DNA from 4 places in the Streptacidiphilus sp. MAP5-3 genome. Region 1 is predicted to be linked to each of the others. Evidence: riboswitches for the same ligand, from Rfam matches in the RefSeq annotation. Region 1 holds a riboswitch; each other region holds the start of a gene.

Evidence for each region. Region 1 has a riboswitch for cobalamin ahead of ABH928_RS09290 (ABC transporter substrate-binding protein). Riboswitches for the same ligand answer to the same signal wherever they lie in the genome.
Region 2: linked by a shared signal. The riboswitch ahead of ABH928_RS28540 (cobalamin biosynthesis protein) and the one ahead of ABH928_RS09290 (ABC transporter substrate-binding protein) in region 1 are both predicted to bind cobalamin.
Region 3: linked by a shared signal. The riboswitch ahead of ABH928_RS01470 (ribonucleoside-diphosphate reductase subunit alpha) and the one ahead of ABH928_RS09290 (ABC transporter substrate-binding protein) in region 1 are both predicted to bind cobalamin.
Region 4: linked by a shared signal. The riboswitch ahead of ABH928_RS05120 (HoxN/HupN/NixA family nickel/cobalt transporter) and the one ahead of ABH928_RS09290 (ABC transporter substrate-binding protein) in region 1 are both predicted to bind cobalamin.

Annotation. Positions count from the first base shown of each region.
Region 1 is NZ_JBGCCL010000004.1:164,302-169,481, forward strand. It holds gene ABH928_RS09280 (MFS transporter) at 1-705, opposite strand, end outside; cobalamin riboswitch at 840-988, shown strand; gene ABH928_RS09285 (hypothetical protein) at 1,095-1,283, opposite strand; gene ABH928_RS09290 (ABC transporter substrate-binding protein) at 1,285-2,106, shown strand; gene ABH928_RS09295 (FecCD family ABC transporter permease) at 2,134-3,165, shown strand; gene ABH928_RS09300 (ABC transporter ATP-binding protein) at 3,162-3,983, shown strand; gene modA (molybdate ABC transporter substrate-binding protein) at 4,147-4,977, shown strand; gene ABH928_RS09310 (xanthine dehydrogenase family protein subunit M) at 5,173-5,180, shown strand, end outside.
Region 2 is NZ_JBGCCL010000026.1:7,208-12,387, forward strand. It holds gene ABH928_RS28525 (alpha/beta hydrolase family protein) at 146-1,264, opposite strand; gene ABH928_RS28530 (NAD(P)/FAD-dependent oxidoreductase) at 1,579-2,979, shown strand; gene ABH928_RS28535 (hypothetical protein) at 3,127-3,282, shown strand; cobalamin riboswitch at 3,312-3,505, shown strand; gene ABH928_RS28540 (cobalamin biosynthesis protein) at 3,539-4,489, shown strand; gene ABH928_RS28545 (cobyric acid synthase) at 4,486-5,180, shown strand, end outside.
Region 3 is NZ_JBGCCL010000001.1:332,686-337,865, forward strand. It holds gene ABH928_RS01460 (hypothetical protein) at 1-182, opposite strand, end outside; gene ABH928_RS01465 (GNAT family N-acetyltransferase) at 343-858, shown strand; cobalamin riboswitch at 1,002-1,136, shown strand; gene ABH928_RS01470 (ribonucleoside-diphosphate reductase subunit alpha) at 1,270-3,633, shown strand; gene ABH928_RS01475 (ribonucleotide-diphosphate reductase subunit beta) at 3,633-4,667, shown strand; gene def (peptide deformylase) at 4,735-5,180, opposite strand, start outside.
Region 4 is NZ_JBGCCL010000002.1:313,002-318,181, forward strand. It holds gene ABH928_RS05105 (succinate dehydrogenase/fumarate reductase iron-sulfur subunit) at 1-79, shown strand, start outside; gene ABH928_RS05110 (hypothetical protein) at 203-382, shown strand; gene ABH928_RS05115 (ArsR/SmtB family transcription factor) at 406-798, opposite strand; gene ABH928_RS05120 (HoxN/HupN/NixA family nickel/cobalt transporter) at 877-1,953, opposite strand; cobalamin riboswitch at 2,119-2,259, opposite strand; gene ABH928_RS05125 (helix-turn-helix transcriptional regulator) at 2,297-3,280, opposite strand; gene ABH928_RS05130 (hypothetical protein) at 3,343-3,825, shown strand; gene ABH928_RS05135 (NIPSNAP family protein) at 3,822-4,373, shown strand; gene cobF (precorrin-6A synthase (deacetylating)) at 4,404-5,165, opposite strand.

The sequences.
Region 1 (5,180 bases):
ACGCACCAGGATCCGCCGCACGCCCGGCGCGTGCCGCACATAGCGAACGCCCGCGTGGAGAGCGGGAACCGGCGCCTCACTGCCGCGCAGACCCTGCGCCGGACGGTGCCAGGCATAGACCGCCAGCGCGACGACGACAAAACTGACGGCGTTCACCGTGAACACCACCGCCGGGCCGGAGACCGCGACGAGCAGGCCCGCCAGCGCCGGGCCGACGGCTCGGGCGACGTTGACGTTGAGGCTGTTGAGGGACGCGGCCTGCGGGATCAGATCGCGCGGGACCAGCTCCGGCTGGATCGCCTGCCAGGCGGGGTTCGTCATCGCCTGACCGCAGCCCATGAGGAACGTGAGCAGCAACAGGACCGTGGGCGTGGCCAGCCCCGCCCCCGTCAGCCCGGCGAGCACCCCGGCGAGCACCGCCATCGCCGTCGACAGCCCCAGCAGAATGTGCCGGCGGTCCAGCAGGTCCGCGAGCACGCCCGCCGGCAAGGAGACGAACAGCACGGGCAGCAGGCTGGCCGCCTGCACCGCCGAGGTGAGCAGCGCCGCGTTGTGCTGGTGCACCAGCATCCACTGGGCCCCCACGGTCTGCATCCAGGTGCCGATGTTCGACACCATCTGGGCCAGCCACAGCAGGCGGAACGCCGGCACCGCCATCGGCGCCCAGGACGACTGCCCGTAGCCCTGCTCCGCCTGCTTCCCCATGGGTTCCCTCTCGGACTGGTCCGGCACCGGTCCGGCACCGGTCGATTCTCCCGCCGATCGGGGTCCGGCGCCGCCCCGCCACGGGGGTGCCCGGCCGGGGATCGCGGCGCAGTGCTAACCTGCCTGAGCCAAAAAATCTGCGCAGCCATGCAGGTTTCCGGCAGCGTGCCAGGCAGCGAAGCCGGTGAAGCCCGCACTGCGGGTCATTCCGGCGCTGTCCCGCAACTGTGAGGGCCCTCTCCACGCGGTCCGAAGCCAGGTCGCCTCCTGCCGCGCTACGACATCGGCCCTCGTGGGAAGGGGCGGTCCGTTTCTGTCGGCGCGCGTCCTGCGCCGCTCGTCGACGGATTGGCTTCTTCCCGTCCCTCGGGAGGAAGCACCACCATGGCTCACTCGTCTGTCCGGCCCCGGCCTGCTCGGCGCACCCGGATCGTCCGCGCTGTCTCGACGGCGACCGCCGCGCTCGCAGCCGTGGCCGTCGTCGCCGGCTGCAGCTCCACGAGCTCCGGCAGCGCCGACTCCTCCGCCTCCTCGTCCTCGACGAGCGCGTCGTCGGCCGCCGCGACGTACCCGGTCACGGTGAGCGGCTCCAACGGCAAGGTCACCCTCAAGACCCAGCCGAAGCACATCGTGTCGCTGTCGCCGACCGCGACCGAGGACCTGTACGCGGTGGGCGCCGGCAAGCAGGTCGTCGCGGTGGACTCGGACTCCAACTACCCGTCCGGCGTGCCGACCACGAGCCTGAGCGGGCTGACCCCGAACATCGAGGCCATCGCCAAGTACAACCCGGACCTGGTCATCGCCTCCCAGGACTCCGGTGGCCTGGTCGCCGGGCTGACCAAGCTCGGCGTGCCGGTCCTGATCGAGCCCGCCGCGGCGACGATCAACGACGTCTACACGCAGATCGACGCGATCGGGCAGGCCACCGGTCACACCGCCCAGGCCACGCAGACCGTCACCGGCATGAAGGCGTCGATCACCGCCTCCGTCAAGCAGGCCGGCGCCGATCACGGGAACCTCAGCTACTACTGGGAGGTCAGCGCCAACCCGTACTACTCGGCGACCTCCACCACCTTCGCCGGGCAGATCGCCTCGCTGTTCGGCCTGAAGAACATCGCCGACAAGGCCGACAAGGCCTCCGACGGCGGCTACCCGCAGCTGTCCGCCGAGTACATCGTCTCGGCCCAGCCGCAGCTGATCTTCCTCACCGACAACCAGTCCGCCGACGGCGGGCAGAGCCCGGCGGTCGTCGCGGCCCGACCCGGCTGGTCCGGTATCCCGGCCGTCAAGAAGGATCAGATCGTCGGCCTCAACGACGACATCGCCTCGCGCTGGGGCCCGCGCCTGCCGCAGCTGGTCGCCCAGATCGCGCAGGCGATCGAGAAGGCCCCCACCAAGTGACGCACGGCGGACGGTAACGAGGTAACGGTGACAAGAGGCGGAGTCCGCCCGCGCACCCTGCGCGCCTACGGCATCGCGGTGGTGTTCCTGGCCGCCGCGGTGCTGGTGGGCGCCATGGCCGGAGCGGCGGACCTCAACCCGCTGGCGACGGCCGACGCGCTGCTGGACCGGCTGCCGCTGGTGCACCTGCCGCAGCAGCTCAGCCAGTTGGACCGCGCGGTGCTGTTCCAGATCCGGCTGCCGCGCGTGGTGCTGGGCGCCCTGGTCGGCGGGGCGCTCGCCCTCGCCGGTGCGGGCTACCAGGGCGTGTTCCGCAACCCCCTGGTCGACTCGTCCCTGCTGGGCGCGTCGGCCGGGGCGGGCCTCGGCGCGACCGTCGCCATCGTCTCGCTGGGCGGCGCGAACGCGGCCACCGTGCCCGTGGCCGCGTTCGTCGGCTCACTGGCCGGGGTCGCCCTCGCCTACCTGGCGGGCGTCACGGCCAGACCGGGGACCGCCACCCTGCTGCTCGCGGGCCTGGCGGTCTCCATGTTCCTGACGGCCGTGCAGACCTACCTGCTGCAGCGCTCCAGCCAGGACATCCAGCAGGTCTACTCGTGGCTGCTCGGCTCCCTGTCCGCCGCCACCTGGGGTCAGGTGACGCAGATCCTGCCCTACCTGGCGGTCTCCACCGCCGCCGTGCTGCTGCACGGCCGCCACCTCGACGTGCTGTCCGTCGGCGACGAGGAGGCCCGCTCGCTCGGCCTGCGTCCCGGCCGGATCCGGCTGGTCGTCGTGGCCGGCTGCGCGCTCGCCGCGGCGAGCGCCGTCGCGGTCAGCGGGCTGATCGGCTTCGTCGGGATCGTCGTGCCGCACGCGGTGCGCCGGCTGGCGGGCACCTCGTACCGGCTGGTCCTGCCGCTGTCGATGCTCTTCGGGGCCGGATTCCTGGTCCTCGCCGACACCGTGGCCCGCACCGTCGTCTCACCGGCCGAACTGCCCATCGGCGTCGTCACGGCGCTGATCGGCTCACCCGCGTTCGTCTGGATCCTGCGCTCCACCCGGTCGGTGCGCACATGACCGGCCGTGCCCCCGCGCCCGACCACGCCACCGCCCCGCACGGGCTGGAGGTGAGCGGCGTCGACGTGGACCTGGACCGGACCCCGATCGTGCGCGAGGTGTCCTGTGCTGTCGCGCAGGGCGGCTGGCTCGCCCTGATCGGGCCCAACGGCGCGGGCAAGTCGACCCTGCTGCGCGCCGTCGCCGGGCTGCTCCCCCATCGCGGCACCGTCGCCGTCGACGGCTCCCCCGTCGGGCACCTGCGCGCCCGGGAGCGGGCGCGGTTGATCGGCTACGTGGCGCAGAACCCGCTGCTGCCGCCGGACATGACGGTCCGGGAGTACGTGCTGCTCGGCCGCACCCCGCACCTCGGCTACCTCGCGAGCCCCGGCGAGCGCGACCGCGAGTCCGTGCAGCGCACGCTGGAGGGACTCGACCTGAGCCACTACGCCGAACGCCGCCTCGCCCAGCTCTCCGGAGGCGAGCGCCAACGCGCGGCGCTGGCCAGGGCGCTGGCCCAGGAACCTCGACTGCTCCTGCTCGACGAACCGACCTCCGCACTCGACCTCGGCCACCAGCAGCACGTCCTCGACCTCGTGGACGACCTGCGCCGCACCCAGGACCTGACCGTGGTCACCACCCTGCACGACCTGACCACGGCGGCCCAGTACGCGGACCGGCTGGTCCTGCTCCACCAGGGCCGCGTCGAGGCATCCGGCCCACCCGCCGAGGTCGTCACCCAGGACGCCATCGCGCGGGTGTACGCCGCGCGTGTCTCGGTGACGACGGACTCCGACGGCCGCCCGGTGGTCACCCCACTGCGCGGTGCCCGGAACTGACGTTCGATGCGGGTCTGCGGTCGCCGCGGCCCCCGTGTCCGGTTCTCGCAGATGCGAGGCGATGTCGTGGTTCAGCTGGGCTAATACGAGCGATACCTCCCGGATGTCCTGGCATGTCAGGTTCTATGCTCGGCGGCGACCGTCCCACACGACAGGGAGACCCATGGTGCGCCGCTCCGCCGCAGCTGCCGTTGCCGCCGTTCTTCTGGCCCTCAGCGCCTGCTCCTCCCGTGGTTCGACCACTGCTTCGTCAAGTCAGTCCGCGTCCGCCTCGCCGTCCGTCACCGGAACCGTGACCGTCTTCGCCGCCGCCTCACTGCAGAACACCTTCACCGAGCTCGGCAAGATGTTCGAGGCGGTCCATCCCGGTACCCACGTGGTCTTCAACTTCGGCGGCAGCGACACGCTTTCGGCCGGCATCGTCAACGGAGCACCAGCCGACGTCTTCGCCGCAGCCAGCCCGGCGACCATGAAGACGGTGACCGACAAGGGCGACGCAGCCGGAACCCCCGTCACCTTCGTCAGCAACGAGCTGGAGATCGCCGTCGAGCCCGGCAACCCGCAGCACGTGGCCTCACTGCAGAACCTCTCCAACCACGCGCTCAAGGTCGTGCTCTGCGCCAAGACCGTGCCGTGCGGCGCTGCCGCCCAGACCGCCCTGGCCGACGGCCACGTCACGGTCACGCCCGTCAGCTACGAACAGGACGTCACCTCGGTCCTCACGAAGGTGGAACTGAAGGAGGCCGACGCCGGGCTCGTCTACCAGACGGACGTCAAGAGCGCGGGCAGCAAGGTCACCGGCGTCAACTTCCCCGAGGCCGCCTCCGCTATCAACAACTACCCGATCGCGACGCTCGCCCACGCCCCGAACGCCACCGGGGCCCAGCAGTTCGTCGCCCTGGTCGAGTCGCCCGAGGGGCAGAAGGTCCTCACCGACGCGGGCTTCAAGAAGCCCACGACGTCCTCCACCTCACCGTCCCCCTCCGCCTCGTAGCGTCTTCGGGCCGGGTGCGCCGGAGCCCGGCTCGCCCGGGCGCTCGACCAGGCAGACCAGGGCAGACCGGGCATGTACATGCGCTGGTTGATCACCCAGTTCGGGCAGGCCTGGTTGGTAGACCCGCCCACTCGTTCTGCCTGGTCAGAGGTTGCTTCAATCGCCGTGTCGAACAGTCGAGGACGGTGATGAGGCGTGGACCT
Region 2 (5,180 bases), on a different contig from region 1:
GTGCACAACCAGGGGCGCGGGGAACTGCGCGACAAGCCACCGGCGTGCAGATGGTCCTCAAAGCGCAGGGCCATCCGCACAGGGTGGGTTACTCGCGCAGTTCCCCGCGCCCCTGGGCAAAGTGCAACCGTCCTCTCGGCAACCGTTAAAGGAGGGGCGTCAGGAACCGCCTCAGCAGATCCTCGTACCCGTGGGGATCCGCGTTCCACAACGCCTCGTGCTCGGTGCCCGGAAACTCCCGGTACAGGACGAGATCGTCCCTCCGCTCCGCAAGCCGCCGTACCGGTGCGATCGGGGCCACCGTGTCGTCCGGGCTGTGGAGCAGCAGCGCCGGCGCGGTCAGGCCGTCGCCCTCCGCCAGGCGGTCGAACGCCGCCGTGTCGACGCCGCTGCGGCCCTCCGCCGCGCGCATGCCGAGCTCCGCGAGGGGCTGGGGGACGCCGCGACGGGTGGCGCGGCGTCGCGCCGCCTCGCGCCAGTCCAGCACCGGCGAGTCCAGCACGAGCCCGCGCACGATGTCCCGCCACGCGGACCGCTCCGCCGCCTGCAGGGCCATCGTCGCGCCGATGCCCCACCCGTAGAGCAGGACCCGGCTCGCGCCCGAGTCGACCGCCAGGCGGATCGCCGCCTCGACGTCGCGCCACTCCGTCTCGCCGAAATGGCCCATGCCGTCCGGGGACGCCGGTGCGCCCGGGTCGTTGCGGTAACTGATGGCCAGCACCGGCATCTTGAAGTGTTCGAACACCGGCAGCAGCGGCAGCACCTGTCCCCGGTCCGCGCCGTCGCCGTGGATCGCGATCACCCACGGGTCGCGCAGTCCGGGCAGGTACCAGGCCGGCATCGGGCCGAGCTCGCCGCTGACGTGGGTGTCGGAGAAGTCCATGCCCAGCGCCTGCTTGGGGTCGCCGCGCAGCACCCACGGTGTCAGGACGACGGTCTCGCCCTCCTCCGGCAGCACGGAGCCGCCCGGCAGGACCTGGCGGATCACTGTCTGCGCGGTGGTGGAGAGGACCGGACCGATCACCACATGGCCGTCCGTGCCCCACTCCAGCGCCCAGCGGCCGTGCCGCTCGGTCTCCGGGGTCCGGGTCAGCTCGATCATGCCCGGCGCGACGGAGTGGACGCGCAGCCCCCCCGTCGAGGCGGGCGCCGCGCCGCTGGAGCGCACCGAGAGCTCGGAGACCACCCGTCCGACCGCCAGGGCGACCGCGCCCACGCCGACGGCGGAGACGGTGGCCACAGCGGCTGCCTTGCCCCAATGCATGTCGCTACCCCTGCTCCCCGCTGCCGCCGTACCGGCACGTGCTGCCGCACCGGAACCGCTGCCGCACCGGATCGTGCCGACGTTCTCTCCATCCCAGTACCCGCTGGGCGCCCGCGCCACCGGAGCGCGGCCGGACGGGAACACGGGACGCGGGTGACCGCACCCTCGACGGTTTGTCCGGAAACCCGCGCAGGACCTTGACACTGTGTGCATTGCCGCTGCTCCCGGCCCTGGATAGCGTGCCCGAACCGGCGGAGCCCGGCGCTCCGCACCGAGGCACCCGCTCCGCACCTCCTCAAGGAAGCAGGTCTCCCGTGGGCACCTCCGCCACCGCCAACGGCGGTGTCTCCTTCTGGTACTCGGCCATCGGCCTCCCCGACCCGCGACGGCCGCTGGACGGTTCGACGGAGGTCGACGTGGCCGTCGTCGGCGGGGGCTACACGGGGCTGTGGACGGCCTACTACCTCAAGCAGGCGGACCCCTCGCTGCGCGTCGCCGTGCTGGAGCAGCGCTTCTGCGGCTACGGCGCGTCCGGCCGCAACGGCGGCTGGCTGTACAACGGCTTCGCCGGGCGCGGCGTCTTCGCCAAGCACTACGGCAAGCCGCGCGCCATGGCGATGCAGCAGGCGATGAACGAGAGCGTCGACGAGGTGCTGCGCGTCTGCGACGCCGAGCGGATCGACGCCGACCAGGTCAAGGGCGGGGTCCTGGAGGTCGCCTACACGCCCGCGCAGGTCGGGCGGCTGGACGCGTTCGTCGCGGGCGAGCACGCGTACGGCGAGACCGAGGTGGAGCGGCTGACGGCCGCCGAGGCCTCGTCCCGGATCGCGGTCTCCGGTGTCCTGGGCGGCAGTTGGACCCCGCACGGCGCGCGGATCCAACCGGCCAAGCTGGTCCGGGGCCTTGCCGAGGCGGCGGAGCGACTGGGCGTCAGGATCTACGAGGGCACGACGGTCACCGAGATCCTGCCCGCCGTCGGCACGGCCCCCGCGCGCGCCGTCACCGACCAGGGCACCGTCTCGGCCCGGTACGTGCTGCGCTGCACGGAGGGCTTCACCGCCAACCTGCGCGGCGAGAAGCGCACCTGGCTGCCGATGAACTCCTCCATGATCGTCACCGCACCGCTGCCCGCCTCCTTCTGGGACTCCGTCGGCTGGGACGGCCGCGAGACGCTGGGCGACTTCGCGCACGCGTACATGTACGCGCAGCGGACGGCGGACGACCGGATCGCGCTCGGCGGACGCGGCGTCCCCTACCGCTTCGGCTCTCGCACGGACAACGACGGCTCGACGGCGGCGAAGACGATCGACCAGCTGACCGAGATCCTGACCGGCTTCTTCCCCGCAGCGCGGGGTGTCGCGGTCGACCACGCCTGGTCGGGCGTGCTGGGCGTGCCGCGCGACTGGTGCTCCACGGTCGCCGTCGACCAGGCGTCCGGCCTGGGCTGGGCCGGAGGCTACGTCGGCAGCGGCGTCACCACGACGAACCTCGCCGCGCGGACGCTGCGCGACCTGGTGCGCGGCGAGGCGACGGACCTGACGGACCTGCCGTGGGTGGACCACACGGTCCGCCGGTGGGAGCCGGAACCGTTCCGGTGGATCGGGGTGCACGGGCTGTACGCGGCGTACCACTTCGCCGACCGACAGGAACGCGGCGGGCGCGCGGGGACCTCCCCCGTCGCGAAGGTCGCGGACGTGATTTCCGGGCGGCACTAGAAACGGCACTGAACGTAGTCGCACCACCTGCGGGAACAAAGCCTCAAGCAATACCCGACGTGCGGATTCCGCCAGGGTGACGGACGCTGTTGGAGGGACGGATCGGGGTCCGTCCGGGCCTGCAGCATTCGACACCTTGGGGTGCCCATGTCTGTCTTCCTGTGCCTGCTTGTCGCCCCGCTGGGACTGATAGTCATCCTTGGCCTTTCCTGGTTCGAGGATCACGTCCTCAGCCCGCCCACGAGCCCCGCCGACCAGGTGGTGCAGAAGTCCGTCGAACTGCTCAAGCAGCAACGTCCGTGATCCGCGACACCGACCCGGTCGGTTGACGCTGCGTCCGGCGACATGGTGGGATCCTTACGCCAATCGGAGGCAAGGAGAGGAAGCCGGTGCAAATCCGGCGCGGTCCCGCCACTGTCACCGGGGAGCACCTGCGAACGACGGCCACGGCGGCTCATCGCCGCTGGAAGGCCCGTAGGTGCGTCGATCCGGAAGCCAGGAGACTCTCGCCTTCGGATCGTCGATCCAGGGCGCGGACCCTGAGTGAGGACACGCAGCGGTGCGCAGCAGCGCGTTCGCGTACGGGGCCGTGGTGGGCTATGCCGCCGACGCCGTGTTCGGCGACCCCCGACGTGGTCATCCGGTAGCCGGGTTCGGGCGTTTCGCCGCCGCGCTGGAGCGGCGTCTCTACAAGGACCATCGCGGCTCGGGAGCAGTCTTCACGCTCGCCGCGGTCGGTTCCGTCGCCGGGGGCGCGCTGGTGACGGAGCGCACGCTGCGGCGCTCGCGCCCCGCTCAGGCGGCCCTCGCCGCCGCGTCCGCCTGGGCGGTTCTCGGGGGCGCGTCACTCGTCCGCGAGGCGCGCGGGATCGCGTCCGCGCTGGAGCGCGGGGACATCGAGGCGGCGCGCGAACGTCTGCCGCACCTGTGCGGGCGTGACCCGCGTCAGCTGGACGCGCAGGAGATCGCCCGCGCGGTCGTCGAGTCCGTCGGCGAGAACACCGCCGACGCCGTCGTCAACGCGCTGATCTGGGGCGCCCTCGTGGGCGCGCCGGGGCTGCTGGCGTTCCGGGCCGTCAACACGCTGGACGCGATGGTGGGTCACCGCTCGCCGCGGCTGCTGCGGTTCGGCTGGGCGTCGGCGCGGCTGGACGACGTGGCCGGGTGGCCGGGTGCCCGGCTGACGGCGCTGCTGACCGTCGCGGCGAGCGAGGACCGGGGGCGCGCGTGGCGCGTCTGGAGGCGTGACGCGGGCGCGCACCCGAGCCCGAACGCCGGTCATGCGGAGGCTGCCTTCGCGGGCGCGTTGGGAGTGCGGCTCGGGGGCACGCTCCGCTACGGGGAGCGGGTCGAGCACCGACCGGTTCTGGGTGCGGAGTTGCGGCCGGTCGCGGTCGCGGACGTGGAGCGCGCCTGTCGGCTTTCACGCCGGGTGGGCGCGCTGGCGCTGGCGACCACCGTGACGGTCGCCCTGCTGAGGGGGACCAAGCTGAGGGGGGCAAAGAAGTGAGCGGGGCACTGCTGGTCGCCGGGACCACCTCCGATGCGGGCAAGAGCGTCGTCACGGCGGGTATCTGTCGCTGGCTCAAGCGACAGGGCGTCAAGGTCGCGCCGTTCAAGGCGCAGAACATGTCGCTCAACTCCTTCGTGACCCTTGACGGCGCGGAGATCGGCCGGGCCCAGGCGATGCAGGCGACAGCCGCGGGCGCCACGCCCGAGGCGGCGATGAACCCGGTGCTGCTCAAGCCGGGTGGCGACGGGCGCAGCCAGGTCGTGGTACTGGGCAAGCCGGTCGCCGAGGTCGGCGCGCTGGACTACCGCGAGCGCAAGCCCGCGCTGCTGCGGATCGCCCTGGACTGCCTCGCCGACCTGCGCGACCGCTACGACGTGGTGATCTGCGAGGGCGCCGGCTCCCCCGCCGAGATCAACCTGCGGGCCGGGGACATCGCCAACATGGGCCTGGCCGTCGCCGCCGACCTGCCGGTGGTGGTGGTCGGCGACATCGACCGGGGCGGCGTCTTCGCGTCCATGTTCGGGACGCTGGCGCTGCTCTCCGCCGAGGACCAGGCGCACATCGCGGGCTGGCTGGTCAACAAGTTCCGCGGCGACGCGCGCCTGCTGCAGCCCGGACTGGACATGCTGCACCGGGTGACGCACCGTCCGTCCCTGGGCGTGCTGCCGATGCTGTCGGGGCTGTGGCT
Region 3 (5,180 bases), on a different contig from region 1:
AGCGTCGACCAACCCGCGCCGCGCACGTAACCGCGGTGGACCCCGGTCAGCGTGACCGCGATCGGGTTGGGCTGCGCCGCCCCTGCGCAGATCGGGGCGGTCTTGGCGGCTATGGTCTCCTTGCCCGCCGTCGCCGCGTTCGCCTGCGTCGTCGTCCCCGCCAGCAACGCGGCCGCGGTCATGACGGGGAGACAACCGAGTATCAGGGCGCGGCTGCTGCGCCCTTTCGCATCACGCTTCGCTTGGTACATCACTCAACGAACATGGCACGTCACCCTCTGCCGCGCCGCTCGGCGCACCCCCGCACGGAGCAACCGGGGAGAGGTCAGGCAGACTTCAAGGATGAGCATCATCGTCCGCCCCGCCCTGCCCGACGAGTACGACGCCGCAGGTCACCTCGTTGCCGAGGCCTTCATCCACGACGGTCACACCGAGCGGGACGGCGACTACGCCAAGCTGCTGCGCGATCCGGGCGACCGGGCCGAGAAGGCGGAGTTGCTCGTCGCGGTGGACGAGGAGACGGGCGCGGTCCTCGGCTCGGTGACCTTCGCCCCGCCCGGCTCCCCCTACGCGGACCTGGCGCAGGGTCAGGAGGGCGAGTTCCGGATGCTGGCCGTCTCCCCGGACCCGGCCGCCCGCGGACGCGGCATCGGCGAGCTGATGGTCCGTGCCGTGATCGACCGCGCCCGGGAGCTCGGACTGCCCCGGATCGTCATGTCATCACAACAGCAGATGGCTTTCGCGCACCGGATATACGGGCGTCTCGGCTTCGTCCGGACCCCCGAACGCGACTGGTCGCCGATCCCCGGCATGGTCCTCTTCACCTACGCACTGGAGCTGTCCGGCTCGCCTGCGTGATGCCCGCAGGCAGGAGCCGCGACGCCTCAGCCGGTGCCCGGAGTGCGCCGCAGCAGTGCTCCAGCGGGGCAGCCGAGTGATCGAACGGTTACTCGAACGAATCACGCCGCGACACAACATCTGGTGGTGCGTGACGCACCTGCCCCTAGATGTATGCTCATGCTCGCTGTCGAAGCAGGGGAACCCGGTGCGATTCCGGGACTGCCCCGCAACGGTGAGCGGCTGCCGATCCGGCCTGTCCGCGAGTCCGATGACCTGCCGTCAGCGCGTCCTCGGCCTGCCCGGCCGCGGGCGCTGCAACCGGGCCTCGTGGGTGGGCCGACGGGCTGCTTCGCGCTGCTCTGCTCCCGCCTGCCTTCTCACGCGACCCGTGCCTCAGCCACCGGCCGCCAACGAGGAGCGTGCGCGTACATGACGGACATCGCCGTCCCCACCCTGCCCCAGCCCACCCGTGAGCCCGACGCCCGTGGTGGCGCCGCCGACGCTCCCGGCACCGCGCTGCTGGTCACGCTCACCGAGCGGTCCGCAGACCTGACCCAGGTCGACCCGGGCCGCGTCGCCGCCGCCGCGCTGCGTGGCCGCAGCGCCCAGGCCGACTACGCGGAGCTGCGCGGGCTGGCCATCGAGGCCGCCGCCGCGCTGATCGCCGAGGACCCGCAGTACTCACGTCTGGCGGCCCGGCTGCTGGCCGAGGAGGTCCGCGAGGAGGCGGCTGGTCAGGGCTCGTCCTGCTTCGCCGAGTCCGTGGCCGTCGGCCACCGCGAGGGTCTGATCGGCGACACCACCGCCGCCTTCGTCGCCGCGCACGCCGACGCACTGGACGCCGTCGTCGACCAGCAGGCCGACGACCGCTTCGAGTACTTCGGCCTGCGCACGCTCTACTCCCGCTACCTGCTGCGCCACCCGATCACCCGTCAGGTGATCGAGACGCCGCAGCAGTTCATGCTGCGGGTGGCGTGCGGGCTGGAGGTCGGGGGCAACGAGAAGTCGGTGGCCGAGGTCGCCGAGCTGTACGGGCTGATGAGCCGCCTGGAGTACCTGCCCAGCTCGCCGACGCTGTTCAACTCCGGCACCCGGCACCCGCAGATGTCCTCCTGCTACCTGCTGGACTCGCCGCTGGACGAGCTGGACTCGATCTACAGCCGCTACGCGCAGATCGCCCGGCTCTCCAAGCACGCGGGCGGCATCGGTCTGTCCTACTCCCGGATCCGCTCGCGCGGCTCGCTGATCCGCGGCACCAACGGCCAGTCCAACGGCATCGTCCCGTTCCTGCGCACCCTCGACTCCTCCGTCGCCGCGGTCAACCAGGGCGGTCGCCGCAAGGGCGCGGCCTGCGTCTACCTGGAGACCTGGCACGCCGACATCGAGGAGTTCCTGGAGCTCCGCGACAACACCGGTGAGGAGGCGCGCCGCACGCACAACCTCAACCTGGCGCACTGGATCCCGGACGAGTTCATGCGCCGCGTCGAGACCGACGGCGACTGGTCGCTCTTCTCCCCCGGCGACGTCCCCGAGCTGGTCGACCTGTGGGGCGCCGAGTTCGACGCCGCCTACGTCAAGGCCGAGCAGGACGGCAAGGCCGTCCGCAGCATCCCGGCCCGGACCCTGTACGCGCGGATGATGCGCACCCTGGCCCAGACCGGCAACGGCTGGATGACCTTCAAGGACGCCTCCAACCGCGCCGCCAACCAGACCGCGCTGCCCGGCCGCACGGTCCACTCCTCGAACCTCTGCACCGAGATCCTGGAGATCACGGACGACTCCGAGACGGCCGTCTGCAACCTGGGTTCGGTCAACCTCGGGGCGCACGTGCTGCCGAACGGCGAGATCGACTGGGAGCGCCTGGACGCCACCGTGCGCACCGCGGTGACCTTCCTGGACCGGGTCATCGACATCAACTTCTACCCGACCCCCGAGGCGGGCACGTCCAACTCCCGCTGGCGCCCGGTGGGTCTGGGCATGATGGGCCTGCAGGACGTCTTCTTCAAGCTCCGCCTGGACTTCGACTCCGCCGAGGCCAAGGCGCTCTCGACGAAGCTCTCCGAGCGGATCATGCTGGCCGCCTACGAGACCAGCTGCGAGCTGGCCGAGCGCTTCGGCCGGCACGCCGCCTACGAGGAGACCCGCGCCGCCCGCGGCAAGCTGCACATCGACCACTTCGACGTGGCCCCTGCCTGGCCGGAGCGCTGGGACGCACTGCGCGCCCGCATCGCCGAGACCGGCCTGCGCAACGCCCTGCTGCTGGCCATCGCGCCGACCGCGACCATCGCCTCCATCGCCGGCGTCTACGAGTGCATCGAGCCGCAGGTCTCCAACCTCTTCAAGCGGGAGACCCTCTCCGGCGAGTTCCTCCAGGTCAACCCGTACCTGGTGGCCGACCTGAAGAACCTCGCCCTCTGGAATGCGATCACCCGCGAGGAACTGCGCGAGGGCAACGGCTCCGCCCAGGAGATCACCGACCTGCCGGAGGACTACAAGCGCCTCTACCGCACCGCCTGGGAGCTCCCGCAGCGCGCGCTGATCGACCTGGCCGCCGCCCGCATGCCGTACCTGGACCAGAGCCAGTCCCTCAACCTCTTCATGGCCGCGCCCACCATCGGCAAGCTCAGCTCGATGTACGCGTACGCCTGGAAGGTCGGCCTGAAGACCACGTACTACCTGCGCTCCCGCCCGGCGACCCGGATCGCCCGCGCGGCCACCGCCCAGGCGGTGCAGGAGACGGAAGCCGTCGCCTGCTCCCTGGAGAACCCTGAGTCCTGCGAGGCCTGCCAGTAATGACCAGCACCGCCGACACGAGCACCACCCAGAAGAAGAACATCCTCGACCCGGGCTTCGAGCTGACGCTCCGCCCGATGCGCTACCCGGACTTCTACGAGCACTACCGGAACGCGATCAAGAACACCTGGACCGTGGAGGAGGTCGACCTCCACTCCGACGTCGCCGACCTGGCCAAGCTCAGTGCCGGTGAGCGTCACATGATCGGCCGGCTGGTCGCGTTCTTCGCGACGGGCGACTCGATCGTGTCCAACAACCTGGTGCTGACGCTGTACAAGCACATCAACTCCCCGGAGGCGCGGCTCTACCTCTCGCGCCAGCTCTTCGAGGAGGCCGTGCACGTCCAGTTCTACCTGACCCTGCTGGACACGTACCTGCCCGACCCGGAGGACCGCACGGCGGCCTTCGCGGCGGTGGAGAACATCCCGTCCATCCGCGAGAAGGCGCAGTTCTGCTTCCGCTGGATGGACAGCGTCGAGAAGATCGACCGGTTGGAGTCCAAGGAGGACCGCCGCCGGTTCCTGCTCAACCTGATCTGCTTCGCGGCGTGCATCGAGGGCCTGTTCTTCTACGGCGCCTTCGCGTACGTCTACTGGTTCCGCAGCCGCGGCCTGCTGCACGGTCTGGCGACCGGCACCAACTGGGTCTTCCGCGACGAGTCCATGCACATGGACTTCGCCTTCCAGGTCGTCGACACGGTCCGGGCCGAGGAGCCCGACCTGTGGGACGAGGAGATGGGCGAGCGGGTGACCGCGATGCTGGAGGAGGCCGTCGAGGCCGAGCTCCAGTTCGCCGGCGACCTGTGCGGTGAGGGCCTGCCCGGCATGAACACGGACTCCATGCGGGAGTACCTGCAGTGCGTCGCCGACCAGCGCCTGGCCCGCCTGGGCCTGCCGGTCCGCTACGGCTCGGAGAACCCGTTCGCGTTCATGGAGCTGCAGAACGTCCAGGAGCTGACCAACTTCTTCGAGCGCCGGGTCTCCGCGTACCAGATGGCCGTCGAGGGCTCGGTCTCCTTCGACGACGACTTCTAGTCACCCGGCTGGTCACAACCGAGGGCGTTCACCCACGCGGGTGAACGCCCTCCGTTCCGTCATGCTGTCACTCGTTCGGAACGACCTCGTACCGCGGCGTCAGCTCCGCCATCTGCCGCAGCGCGTCCTTGCGGTCCCGCTTGGAGAGCCGGTCGATGTAGAGGTACCCGTTCAGGTGATCCGTCTCGTGCTGCAGGCAGCGCGCGAAGAAGCCGGTGCCCTCCACGACGACGTCCTTGCCGTCCTTGTCCTGGCCGCGCACGACGGCGAAGTCCGGCCGCGGCAGCTCGGCGTACGCGCCGGGCACGGAGAGGCAGCCCTCGTTGCCGTCGTCGAGGTTCCGCTGCGCCGGGTCCAGGTCGTCCAGCACCGGGTTCACCAGGACGCCGATGTGACGCACGTTGTCGTCGTCCGGGCAGTCGTAGACGAAGACCCGCTGTGCCACGCCGATCTGGTTGGCGGCGAGGCCGACACCCTCGGCGGCGTACATGCTCACGAACATGTCGTCGATCA
Region 4 (5,180 bases), on a different contig from region 1:
GCTGACCAGCATCGCCACCCTCAACCGCGAGTTCCTCCGCGCGGCGAGGAGCAACCCCGGCGCGGCACACCGGCGCTGACGGGTTCCCGTCCGGCGCGCGTTCCGGGGCGGACACGGTCGCCGATGGCGAGATCTGACGCCACCACGGGTGCTCCCAGGTACGCGGAGGGACGCTTGGAACACCCAGCGCGGTGCCGGGACGATGACGGGCCACGACGCGATGGTCAACGGCCGGGGCTTCGGCGAGACGATCCGCAACATCAACGGCGACCCGGAGTGCAACGGCAAGAACCCGGACGAGCGCAACGACCGGATCAGCCTGTACAAGCAGTTCACCGGGATGCTCGGCACGGACGTCGGCCCGGGCGACATCTCCTGCTGATCCCGGGACGGCCTCCGGCGCGCTCAGGTGGCGCTGTGGTGCAGCTCCCGGGCGAGGACGGCCGGTTCGGGACGGATCTGGTCGAGGATCGCCGCCAGGTGGGCGTCCTTGAGTTCGTACCGGACGATCCGGCCGTCCTTCGTCCCGGCGACCGTGCCACCGGCGCGTAGCAGGCGCAGGATCTGCGAGACAGCGGTGTCGGCGATACCGGTCGCCGTGGCCAGGTCGGTGACGGCGATCGGACCGGCCCGGTGGACGGCCAGCAGCACGGCGAGCCGGTGCGGCTCGCCGAGCAGCGCGAAACGGTCGGCCCAGACGGGGAGTTGATCGGGCTCGCCGATGCCTTCGATGGCCGTGCAGACGCTGTGTTCGTCGATGGCCCTGCGGTGGGCCCGCTCGGTGGGAACGAGATGCATGGGGCCCATTGGACCCCCGCTGCCCGGTGATCTGCAACACCGTGCAGGTGAGCGGATGTGCAGGGTCAGTTGGCGGGCTCAGGCCTCGGTGGCCGTGACTGTCGCTGCGGCGTCGGCAGGAGCGGCCTCCGTCCCTCCGGCGAGACCGGTCTGCCAGCGGGACTCGATCTTGCCGTAACGCCAGTAGAGCAGCGCGACGACCCAGGTGAGGGCGAACAGCCCAGCGATGACGAAGCCAGCCTTGTTGATGTCGAAGTTGGCCATGAAGTCCCAGAAGCCGCCGGTGAGATGGAGCTCGCTGGTGAGTACGCCGAGCACCTCGATGGTGCCGATCAGGAAAGCGGCGGCGATGGAGAGGCCGGTGATGACGAGGTTGTAGTAGACCTTGCGCACAGGTCGCGCGAAGGCCCAGCCGTAGGCGAAGTTCATGAAGAAGCCGTCGAAGGTGTCGAAGAGGATCATGCCGCCGGAGAAGAGCAGCGGCAGCGCCAGCACGGCGTAGAACGGCAGCCCGGCGGTGGCGGCGTAGGCGGTGGCGGCGAGCAGGACGACCTCGGTGGCGGTGTCGAAGCCGATGCCGAAGATCATGCCCACGAAGAAGAGCTGCCAGGTGTGGTTGATGGAGCGCATGAAGCGGCCGAAGAAGCGCCACATCAGCCCGCGCGCCTGGAGCTGCCTTTCGAGCTCCTCCTCGTCGAAGGTGCCCCGGCGCATGTCGCGGAAGACCTTGAAGATCCCGGCGAGCACGATCAGGTTGAGCGCGGCGATCAGGTAGAGGAACCCGGCGGAGGTGAGCGTGCCGAGCATGCCGCCCAGCGTCTCGTAGGTCGAGTTCGGGTCGACCATCGCGCCGAAGACGGCCTTGGCGGCGACGGTGATGCCGACGCCTACGGCGGAGACGACCGTGGAGTGGCCGAGGGCGAAGAAGAAGCCACTGGCCAGGGGACGTTGACCGTCCGCCAGTAGCTTGCGGGTGGAGTTGTCGATCGCGGAGATGTGGTCCGCGTCGAAGGCGTGACGCGCGCCCAGCGTCCAGGCGGTGAACGCGACGCCGAGGCCGACGCCGAGCTTGTCGTAGTGGAAGTGGTGGGGGAGCACAGTGAAGATGTAGATGCCCCAGCCGACGCCGTTCAGCAGCAGAATCACCAGGGACATCACCCCGATCCTGGTCCATTCCGCGGGACTCAGGGACTGACGGACCATCTGTAGCTTGGCGACGAACGCGGACACTGGGCATCCTCCTCGGGACGCTCACAGGTCGGCGCGGCCTGGTCGGAGACTCCCGGAGGGCCCGGTCCGGACCGACCTTCCTGCGAGGCTGGTTTCCAGGAGTGCGACGCCAGGCGACCGGACTTGCCCTCACTCGTGCCGAGGGGTTCACCGTTGCGGGACAGCGCCGGATTCTCACCGGACTTCGCTGACGCTGCACTGTCCCCGCGCAGTGAGGGGACCTTCGGCAGCCTAGAGGTGGCGGGGGCTCGGGTACAAGCCTGCACATCTAAGCAGGTGTCTGATTCACTGCCGAGGACGGTGCGGACGTCGGCTGGTACCGGGCGGCGAGGGTACGCACCGTCTCGGTGATGCGGTCGCGGAGTTCGGCCGGTGCCAGGACCTCGACGTCCGCGCCGAGCCGGAGGAACTCCTGGTGGGCGTGGTCGATCGACTCGATGGGCACCCGGGTCTCGGTCCATCCGTCCTGTGCTGCTCCGTCGCCCAAGGCCGTTACGCCGAGGCGGCGGGCGCCCTCCGGGGTGAGCCGGACCAGGGCCTCCCCGGTGTGCAGCCGGGTGTGGAAGTCGGCCAGACTGCTGCTCCAGTGCGCGGCCAGGTCGAACCTGTCCGGGATGGCGAACTCCTGATCCAGCATATGGACTTCGAGGATCTGGTCGACCCGGTAGGTGCGGATCCCGGACGGCCCGCCGGCGGCCAGGTACCAGCGTCCGGCCTTGAGGACCAGCCCGTACGGCTCGACCCGCCGCTCGATCTCCTCCGGCGCCCGCCAGCGCCGGTACCGCATGAGGACCGCTCGCCGCGCCCAGAGCGCGGCGGCGACCGCGGGCAGGTGAGGCGTGCTCTCGGCCTCGCCGTACCAGCCGGGGGCGTCGAGCAGGAAGCTCCGCCGGATCCGCTCGGCCTGCTCGCGCAGCTCCGCTGGAAGTGCGGCCCGCAGCTTGAGCTGGGCGGTCACCAGCGCCTCGCCGAGGCCGAGTTGGGCGGCGGCGTCCGGGAGCGCCGTCAGGAACGCGGCCTGCGCCTCGTCCGGGGTCAACCCGGTGAGCCGGGTCCGGTAGCCGTCGACCAGCTGGTAGCCGCCCGCGTGTCCCGCCTCGCCGTACAGCGGGATGCCGGCGGCGGCGAGCGCGTCGACGTCCCGGTAGACCGTGCGGACGGAGACCTCCAGCTCCTCGGCCAGTTGGCGGGCCGTCATCCGGCCCCGGTTCTGGAGCAGCAGAAGCAGGGTCACCAGTCGGCTCGCGCGCATGTCGCCCAGTATCCACATCCACTGACAGGAGATGTCAGTGGAGCGTGCCTAACCTGCGTCACATGGACGACTTCGACTTCCTGCACGGCTCCTGGGACGTGGCCAACCGCCGTCTCACCACACCACTCGGCGACGCCGACGCGGACATCTGGGAGGAGTTCCCCGGTCACTCGGTGATCCAGCCCCTGTTCGGAGGGGCCGGCAACATCGACGAGATCACCTTCCCCACCCTGGGCCGTCAGGGCGTGTCCCTACGGCTCTTCGACCGCGAAACGAAGCAGTGGTCGATCCACTGGTCCGACAGCAGGACCGGCCGGCTGGACCCGCCGGTGGTCGGCGGCTTCACCGGTGACCGTGGCGACTTCTACGGAGATGACACCTACGACAGCCGCCCGATCCGGGTGCACTTCACCTGGCAGCGCCTCGGCCCGGACACCGCCCGCTGGGAGCAGGAGTTCTCCGCCGACGGGGGCCGCACCTGGGAGCTCAACTGGACCATGGACTTCACCCGCACCCGCACCCGTACCTGGCGGCCCGGCGCATGAACATCGTCGAACTCCGGCAGTACACCCTGCATCCCGGCGCGCGGGAGACGCTGATCGAGCTCTTCGAGCGCGAGTTCGTGACCGGCCAGCAGGCGGTCGGCATCACCGTGGGCGGGCGCTTCCGCGACCTGGACGACCCGGACCGCTTCGTCTGGCTGCGCGCTTTTCCGAACATGGCACACCGTCGGCGCTCGCTGGAGGCGTTCTACACCGGCCCGGTCTGGCGCGAGCACCGCGACGCGGCCAACGCCACCATGGTCGACAGCGACGACGTCCTGCTGCTGCGCGGCCCGGGCTTCACGCCGACGCCCGGCACGCGTGAAGTCCTTACCACCGTCTGCCACCCCGGGGTCGTGGCCGACTTCGACGCGTACGCCGCGCGGCACCTGGGCCCCCGGCATGCGCTGCACCGCACCGAGCACACCGAGAACGACTATCCGCTCCTGCCGGTCCGCGCGGGAGAGGACGTCCGTGTCTGGTTCGGCCCGGCCGAGCCGCCGCCTCCCTGGCCGGTCCGGCGACTGCGGCTGGAACCTGTGGCCCCGTGACGCCGTGACGCCTGACGCCGTGACGCGACGTCAGTCCTCCCTACGCCGCAGCAGGTAGCTGTCCATGATCCAGCCCTTGGCCTCGCGGGCCTCCTGGCGCAGGCGGGAGATCTCCTCGGCGGTCTCGGCGAGCGGGCCGGAGACCAGGATCTCGTCCGGGGTGCCGAGGTAGGCGCCGTAGTGGATGTGGACGCCCTCGGGATCGATCCTGCTGAACGCCGCCTTCCCGTCCAGCATCACCACGGCGTCCTCCGCACCGGGCGGGAAGCCGTCGGCGGCCAGGCGGCGGGCGGTGGTGATGCGCACCGGGCGGCCGACCCGGGTCAGCGTGGTGCGGTGGCGTGCCGCGAGCACCGAGGGGCTGCTGATGCCGGGGATGACGTCGTAGCTGAAGGCGGTGGGGTCCTGCTCCAGGATCTCGTCGAGGACGGCGGAGACGCTGTCGTAGAGGGCAGGATCGCCCCAGGCCAGCAGCGCGCCCGTGCCGTCCGGGCCGATGTGCTCGGCGATCAGGCCCGCCACCAGCTCGGCCCGGCGCCGCCGCCAGTCGTGGACCGCCTCCCGGTACGCGGGGGTGCTGCGGTCGCGCTCGGCGTCCGGGACCTGGACGAGCCGGTGGCCGGGGCGTCCGTGCTCCTCGATCATGCGCAGGCGCAGCTGGACGAGCTCCTGCCGCTGGTCGTTCTTGTCGAGGAGGAGGAAGACGTCGGTCCGGGCGAACGCCTTGACCGCCTGGAGGGTGAGGTGGTCGGGGTCGCCCGCGCCGATGCCGATGACGTTGATGTGCCGCATGGGGATGATTCTTCC